Linked DNA regions of Aquitalea magnusonii. The protein of the gene in region 2 interacts with the protein of the main gene of each other region in a pairwise test. Links are inferred from orthologs where the notes say so. Each region holds a gene or a part of one and is shown on either strand. Other genes may lie near its edges. The genes, in order: def and DLM_RS12395.

The links.
Region 1: the proteins of DLM_RS12395 (region 2) and def interact in binary tests that used the Escherichia coli proteins (3 or more experiments, as listed by UniProt). The link is inferred for Aquitalea magnusonii from one-to-one orthologs.

The regions. Positions count from the first base shown.
Region 1 is NZ_AP018823.1:4,607,937-4,611,205, reverse strand. Bases 114-3,063 are described here. They hold def (peptide deformylase), read right to left. Parts: upstream 1,866-3,063; coding sequence 1,362-1,865; downstream 114-1,361. Other genes in these bases: dprA (DNA-processing protein DprA), read left to right, coding at 3,027-3,063; DLM_RS21630 (LysM peptidoglycan-binding domain-containing protein), read left to right, coding at 1,993-3,030; fmt (methionyl-tRNA formyltransferase), read right to left, coding at 361-1,278; htpX (zinc metalloprotease HtpX), read right to left, coding at 114-314. In the rest of the region: more of htpX, read right to left, coding at 1-113; more of dprA, read left to right, coding at 3,064-3,269. UniProt on the Escherichia coli protein: Removes the formyl group from the N-terminal Met of newly synthesized proteins. Requires at least a dipeptide for an efficient rate of reaction. N-terminal L-methionine is a prerequisite for activity but the enzyme has broad specificity at other positions.
Region 2 is NZ_AP018823.1:2,612,263-2,615,447, reverse strand. Bases 174-3,039 are described here. They hold DLM_RS12395 (aspartate-semialdehyde dehydrogenase), read left to right. Parts: upstream 174-1,038; coding sequence 1,039-2,040; downstream 2,041-3,039. Other genes in these bases: DLM_RS12390 (FimV/HubP family polar landmark protein), read left to right, coding at 2,195-3,039; asd (aspartate-semialdehyde dehydrogenase), read left to right, coding at 174-902. Also shown: more of asd, read left to right, coding at 1-173; more of DLM_RS12390, read left to right, coding at 3,040-3,185.

The DNA.
Region 1 (3,269 bases), 2.0 Mb from region 2 along the record:
GCGTGTTCCGGGTCACGCCCGGTGGCAAAGGCATTGGGCTGGTCTTCATGAATGACGTAGACCCGCGGCATGGGCAGGCCGGCACGCTGCGCCAGCTCAGCCACCATGCCGTAAAACTCGGGGGCGGAGCGGGCATCGACTTCCTGCGCGTTGTACATGCGCAACACCATCTGGTCGGAATTCCAGTAGGCGAACAGATTCATCCCGCCGGCAAACAGCAAGGCCAGCAACAGACCGCTCTTGCCCCCGATCAGCGCACCTATCACGCCGAGAAACGCCACAAACCCAGCCATCAGCATGGCTGTCTTGAACATATTGTTCACACCACCCTCCTTTTGCTGTGACCTATACAGACGCTTACTAACCCAAGCGGGTTCCCACCAGCGCGGCACGACCGGCGGCAAAATCGCGCGCACTAAGCCGTTTGCCGCCTGCTGCCTGTAGCTGGCTGAGCACCACCAGCCCGTCACCACTACCCACCACCACGCCCTCGGCATCGGCACGTAGCACCACCCCTGGGGCGGCCTGGCCGGCGATGGCGTGGGCAAACCATAGCTTCAGCGGCTCACCCTCCAGCCGGGTAAAGGCACCGGGAGCCGGATTGTAGGCGCGGATGGCCCGCGCGATATCTGTTGCCGGCAAGCTCCAGTCCACTTCGGCCTCGGCCTTGGTCAGCTTGTGGGCATAAGTGACACCCTCCTCTGGCTGCGCCTGCGCCTGCAGTCCATCCACACCGGCCAGGGTACTGACAATGGCCTCGGCACCGCATGCGGCCAGCTTGTCGTGCAGGCTGGCGGCGGTATCGTCCTTGGCAATGGCCACCGGATGCACCGACAGCATGGCACCGGTATCCAGCCCCACATCCATCTGCATGATGGTGATGCCGGTTTCCTTATCACCGGCCAGGATGGCTCGCTGGATGGGCGCAGCGCCGCGCCAGCGAGGCAGCAAGGAGGCATGGATGTTCAGACAGCCGCGCGGCGGAATGTCCAGCACCGCCTTGGGCAGCAGCAGGCCATAGGCGGCCACTACCATCAGTTCGGCCCCGATATCGCGCAGCATGGTCTGGGCTTCTTCCGTTTTCAGCGACAACGGCTGTTCCACGCGCAGGCCATGTTCCAGCGCCACGGCCTTCACCGGGCTGGGTTTGAGTTTCATGCCGCGTCCGGCCGGACGATCCGGCTGGGTCAGCACCAGGGCTATCTCGTGGCCGGCAGCCAACAAGCTGCGCAGCGCTGCTGCGGCAAATTCCGGCGTACCGGCAAAAATCAGTTTCATCGTAAGTCCGCAAGAAGAAAAGACAGGGCGGGCCTGTCCTTTTCACATGCACCACAGCCTGCCTGCGCAGGCTGGTGCCCTGATCACATATTCTGTTTTTCGCGTTTTTTCAGCTTGGTGCGGATACGGCCCTGCTTAAGCTCGGACAGGTACTCGACAAACACCTTGCCGTCCAGGTGATCGATTTCATGCTGGATGCAAATGGCCAGCAAGCCGTCGGCTTCCAGTTCATATTCGGCACCGGTGGCATCCTGGGCGCGCACCTTGACCCGCTCGGCGCGGGTGACTTTATCGTAAATGCCGGGCACGGACAGGCAGCCCTCCTCATACACGGTTTCACCTTCTTTTTCGATGATGACCGGGTTGATGAAGACACGGCGTTCGTTGTGATCCTCGGAAATATCCATCACCACAAGGCGTTTGTGGTAGTCCACCTGCGTGGCGGCCAGACCGATGCCCTTGGCTTCGTACATGGTTTCAAACATGTTGTCGATCTGGGTTTGCAGGGCTGCGTCAAAGGTCTCGACCGGCGTGGCCACGGTATGCAGACGCGCATCCGGATAATGCAAAATGTTCAGCAGCGCCATCGGTTTTCTTGCTCCAAGTTGTCGTAATGCCATCAGCACGTCGATAATATGACGTGTCTGACGCATGCTCGTTTGTCAAAGGAGCGCTCGCGGGCGCTCATTACACTCAAATATTGGGGCACTTTTCATGCGTAAAAGTATTATATCGCTTGCTCTGGCTCTGGGACTGGCTCTCCCGGCTTTTTCCGATACGCTGACCATCAAGCCCGACGCGCCGGCGCGCTATACCGTAGTCAAGGGCGACACGCTGTGGGGAATTTCCGGCCGTTATCTCAAGAGCCCATGGAAATGGCCCCGACTGTGGCAGATGAACAAAAGCGAGATCAAGAACCCCCACTGGATCTATCCCGGTGACGTGCTGGTACTCACCTACGTGAACGGCCAGCCGCGCCTGACCTTGGAAAAATCCGGTCAGGGCGATGTGCGCCTGTCACCTCAGGTACGCATGTCCGATATCGACAAAGCTATTGCCAGCATTCCTGCCAGAGCCATCGAACCCTTCCTCTACCGTCCACTGGTGGTCAACGAAGAAGAGTTTGCCACCTCGCCACGCCTGGTGGCTGGCCCGGAAGAGCGCCTGGCGTTTGGCACCGGCGATCGCGTGTTTGCCAATGGCGTGAGTACCGCGGGCAACTGGCAGATATATCGCGCCAGCAAGCCGCTGATCGACCCCGACACCAAGGAAAACCTGGGTTTTGAAGTGCTGTACGGCGGAGATGCCCAACTGGACAAAATGGGCGATGAAATCCAGACCATGCGCATCACGCGGGTTGCCAGCGAGATTCTGGTTGGAGACAGATTGATCAAGGCCCCGAAAGACCAGTTTGTCAGCTACGTACCGCACAGCCCGGACGGCAATATCCAGGGTCAGATCATCTCCGTGTATGACGGGGTGGATGGCGCGGCACAGTATTCCAACGTGGTAATCAACCGGGGCAAGCGTGAGCAGGTGGAACCCGGCGATGTATTCAGCCTGTTCAAGCATGGCAAGCCAATTACCGTGATAACCGCCGACGGCCAGAAAAAACAGGTGCTGCTGCCGGGGCAGACTGTGGGCAAGATTTTTGTCTACCGCGTCTTTGACAAGGTGTCGTACGCCCTGGTGCTGGACAGCACCGATGCCGTCAGTGTCGGGGATGTGGTCGCCCCGCCGGAAGGCGAATGAGCCAGTCCACGGCAGACTGGCTGCTGCTGGCACTGACCCCTGGCATCGGTCCGGCCGGTTTTCTCAAACTGATTGCCCGCTTCGGATCAGCCAGCCACGCCGTTGCCGCCAGCACTGCCCAGACCACCCCCATCATTGGCCAGGAGGCGGCGCTTGCCCTGCGTGAGCAACTGGCTGGCCCGGCGGTGGAAGCGGCGCTGACCTGGGCAAGCCAGCCTGACTGCACCCTGCTTAGCCTG
Region 2 (3,185 bases):
TTGTCACCTGTCAGGGCGGCGATTACACCAGCGACATCTATCCGAAACTGCGTGCCGCCGGCTGGACTGGCTACTGGATCGACGCCGCTTCCACCCTGCGCATGGCTGACGATGCCGTCATCGTGCTGGACCCGGTCAACCGCAATGTGATCGACAGCGCACTGGCCAAGGGCGTGAAAGATTACATCGGTGGCAACTGTACCAACTCCATCATGCTGATGGGCATGGGCGGCCTGTTCCGTGAAGGTCTGGTGGAATGGGTTTCCTCCATGACCTACCAGGCAGCTTCCGGCGGTGGTGCCAACCACATGCGCGAACTGATCAAGGGCATGGGTGTGGTACACGCTGCCGTGGCCGACGAACTGGCTACCCCGTCGTCCGCCATTCTGGAGATCGACCGCAAGGTGGCTGCTGCCATCCGCGAAGACGTGCCGACCGAATTCTTCGGCGCGCCGCTGGCTGGTGGTCTGATCCCCTGGATCGACAAGCAGCTGGACAACGGCCAGTCCAAGGAAGAGTGGAAGGGCCAGGCTGAGGTCAACAAGATTCTGGGCACCGATGCCACCATACCGGTGGATGGCCTGTGCGTGCGCATCGGCGCCATGCGCTGCCATAGCCTGGCACTGACCGTGAAGCTGAAGAAAGACCTGCCGCTGGAAGAGATCGAAGCCATCATCAAGTCTGGCAACGACTGGGTGAAATGGGTGCCGAACGACCGCGAAATCAGCGTCAAGGAACTGACCCCGGCCGCCATCACCGGTGGCCTGGAAGTTGGCGTGGGCCGCGTACGCAAGCTGAACATGGGTGGTGAGTACCTGTCCGCTTTCGTGATTGGTGATCAGTTGCTGTGGGGCGCGGCCGAACCGCTGCGCCGCATGCTGCGCATCCTCATCGAACGCTGATTCGGGGTAAAATGGTCGATACGCTTTTATCTGGCAGCTAGCCGGAATCGACTACACTGCAAAGGGCGCATTTTGCGCCCTTTGCTTTTGGCTGAGTTAAAATCAGCTTTTTTCTGGAATGTAAGGATTGATTCGGATGATGCAGCTTGCTGTGGTAGGTGCCGCTGGCCTGGTTGGCCAATCTGTTCTCGAACTGCTGGCCGAGCGCCAGTTCCCGGCTGAGCGGGTGTTTGCCGTGGATGGCCCGGAGCATGAGGCGTCAACCGTCAGCTATGGCAATCTGGAACTGGACATCCGCCAACTGGACGAATTCGGTTTCGAGAATGTGGCGCTGGCCATTTTTGTCGCTGGCAGCGATGTGGCGCGCGAATATGTACCACAAGCCCGCGCCGCAGGCGTCACGGTAATTGACTTCAGCGATGCCTACCGGCTGGATGCGGAAGTGCCGCTGGTGATACCGTCGGTCAATGGCGATCAATTGGCAGGACTGGAGGCGGGGGCGCTGGTGGCGGCACCCAATTGCACGGTCACACCCTTGGCCATGGCCTTGCGCCCCTTGCTGCCCCTGCAGCCGCGTCGCCTGACGGTTGCCACTTATCAGTCGGTATCCGGCGCAGGGCAGAAGGCGCTGGAAGAACTGGCAGAACAGACGACTGCCTTATTCTCGCAGCGCGAGTCGGAAAATAACGTTTTTGCCAAGCGCATTGCCTTTAATGTGCTGCCGCAGATCGGTCAGCTTGATGAAGACGGTGTTTCCGAAGAAGAGCACTCCGTGGTGAATGAATTGCGTCGCCTGTTGCAGCAGCCGGCGCTGCAGGTAGAAGCCAGTTGTGTGCGTGTGCCGGTATTTTTTGGCCATGCCTGGGCAGTATCACTGGAGGTTGAAGAGGATATTGATCTGGTGCAAGTACGTAATCGCCTGTTGGCGGCAGGATTGCAATTGATTGCCGCCGAGCAGCATGGTGGCTATATCACGCCAATGGAGGCAACCGGTAATGACGGTGTCTGGATTAGCCGTTTGCGCAAGACCGGAAAGACGCTCAGTTTTTGGCTCAGTGCTGACAATGTTCGTGTTGGTGCCGCCCTCAATTGCGTTCTTTTGGCCGAGTCTTTGTATAAAGCTGGCCTATTTGAATAAATGTAAAGCCCCGGCGTAGCCGGGGTTTTATTGTTATGTTATCTAGCTAAAAGCTTGGCTAGGGCCTAATATGGCACTAGTTGCCAGTTGTGTGTCCGTGCGGGTAGAACGGGCGAAATAAAATCAAGACAAATGAGTGCCGGAAGGTAGACTTGTGAATAATCAGGCAAAATTCAAGCTGAGCGTGCTGGCGGTCGCCATGGTTTGCTCGGCAAATGTATGGGCCGGTCTTGGCAGGATCAATGTGCGATCCTTCCTGGGGGAGACCTTTCACGCAGATATCGAGTTGACCGGGGTTCGCTCGAGTGAGCTGGAAACTGCCCGTATCGGGCTGGCCAGCCCGGATACCTTCCGCGATCTGAATGTCGACTACAGCAGCAGCATGTCGGCACTGCGCTTCCATGTCGCCCCGTCTGCACGCGGCGCGGTAATCAAAGTCAGCTCTTCCGTCCCCATCAATGAGCCCTACCTGCGTTTCGTGGTAGAGGCGAAAACCAGTTCCGGCCGCTCGGTGCGTGAGTACACAGTGCTGCTGGATCCGGCCAGCTACAACGCGCCACAAGCCAAATCCATCGTGCAGGACATGCCGCAATATGCCGAGGACAATCTGTCCAGCCGCTACGCGGCCAAGCCGGCCAAGCCTGCGCGCGCCATCGTCCCCGGCGTGGTGCAAACCCGTTCCGGCTCTACCTTGCGTGGCATGGCCGCCAGGGTGAAGCCCGCCGGCGCATCGCTGGAGCAGACCATGGCGGCGTTGGTGCAGAACAATCCGCATGCCTTTAGCGATGGTAATCCCAACAAGCTCAAAGCCGGCGTTACCTTGAAAGTGCCGGCAGCCGGCAAGGTAAAAGCCCTGTCGGCTGAACAGGTCAATACCATTTTGCATCCGGATGGCACGGCACCGACGGCACCAGCTACGGCACCGGTGGCACCGGCGGTCAAACCGCAGCCTGCTGCCAAGGGGACTGATGTCCTGAAACTGGTTCCGCCTGATGCCGCTGGCGCAGCACCGGATGCCAAGCTTTCCGCGCTGGAACAGCAGGTTAGCGCGCGCGAACAGTCACTGAAGGATGCCGAGGCGCGCATTGCCGCGCTGGAACAGCAACTCAAGGCCATGCAAAGTGGCAAGCCGCAGGCATCGCAGC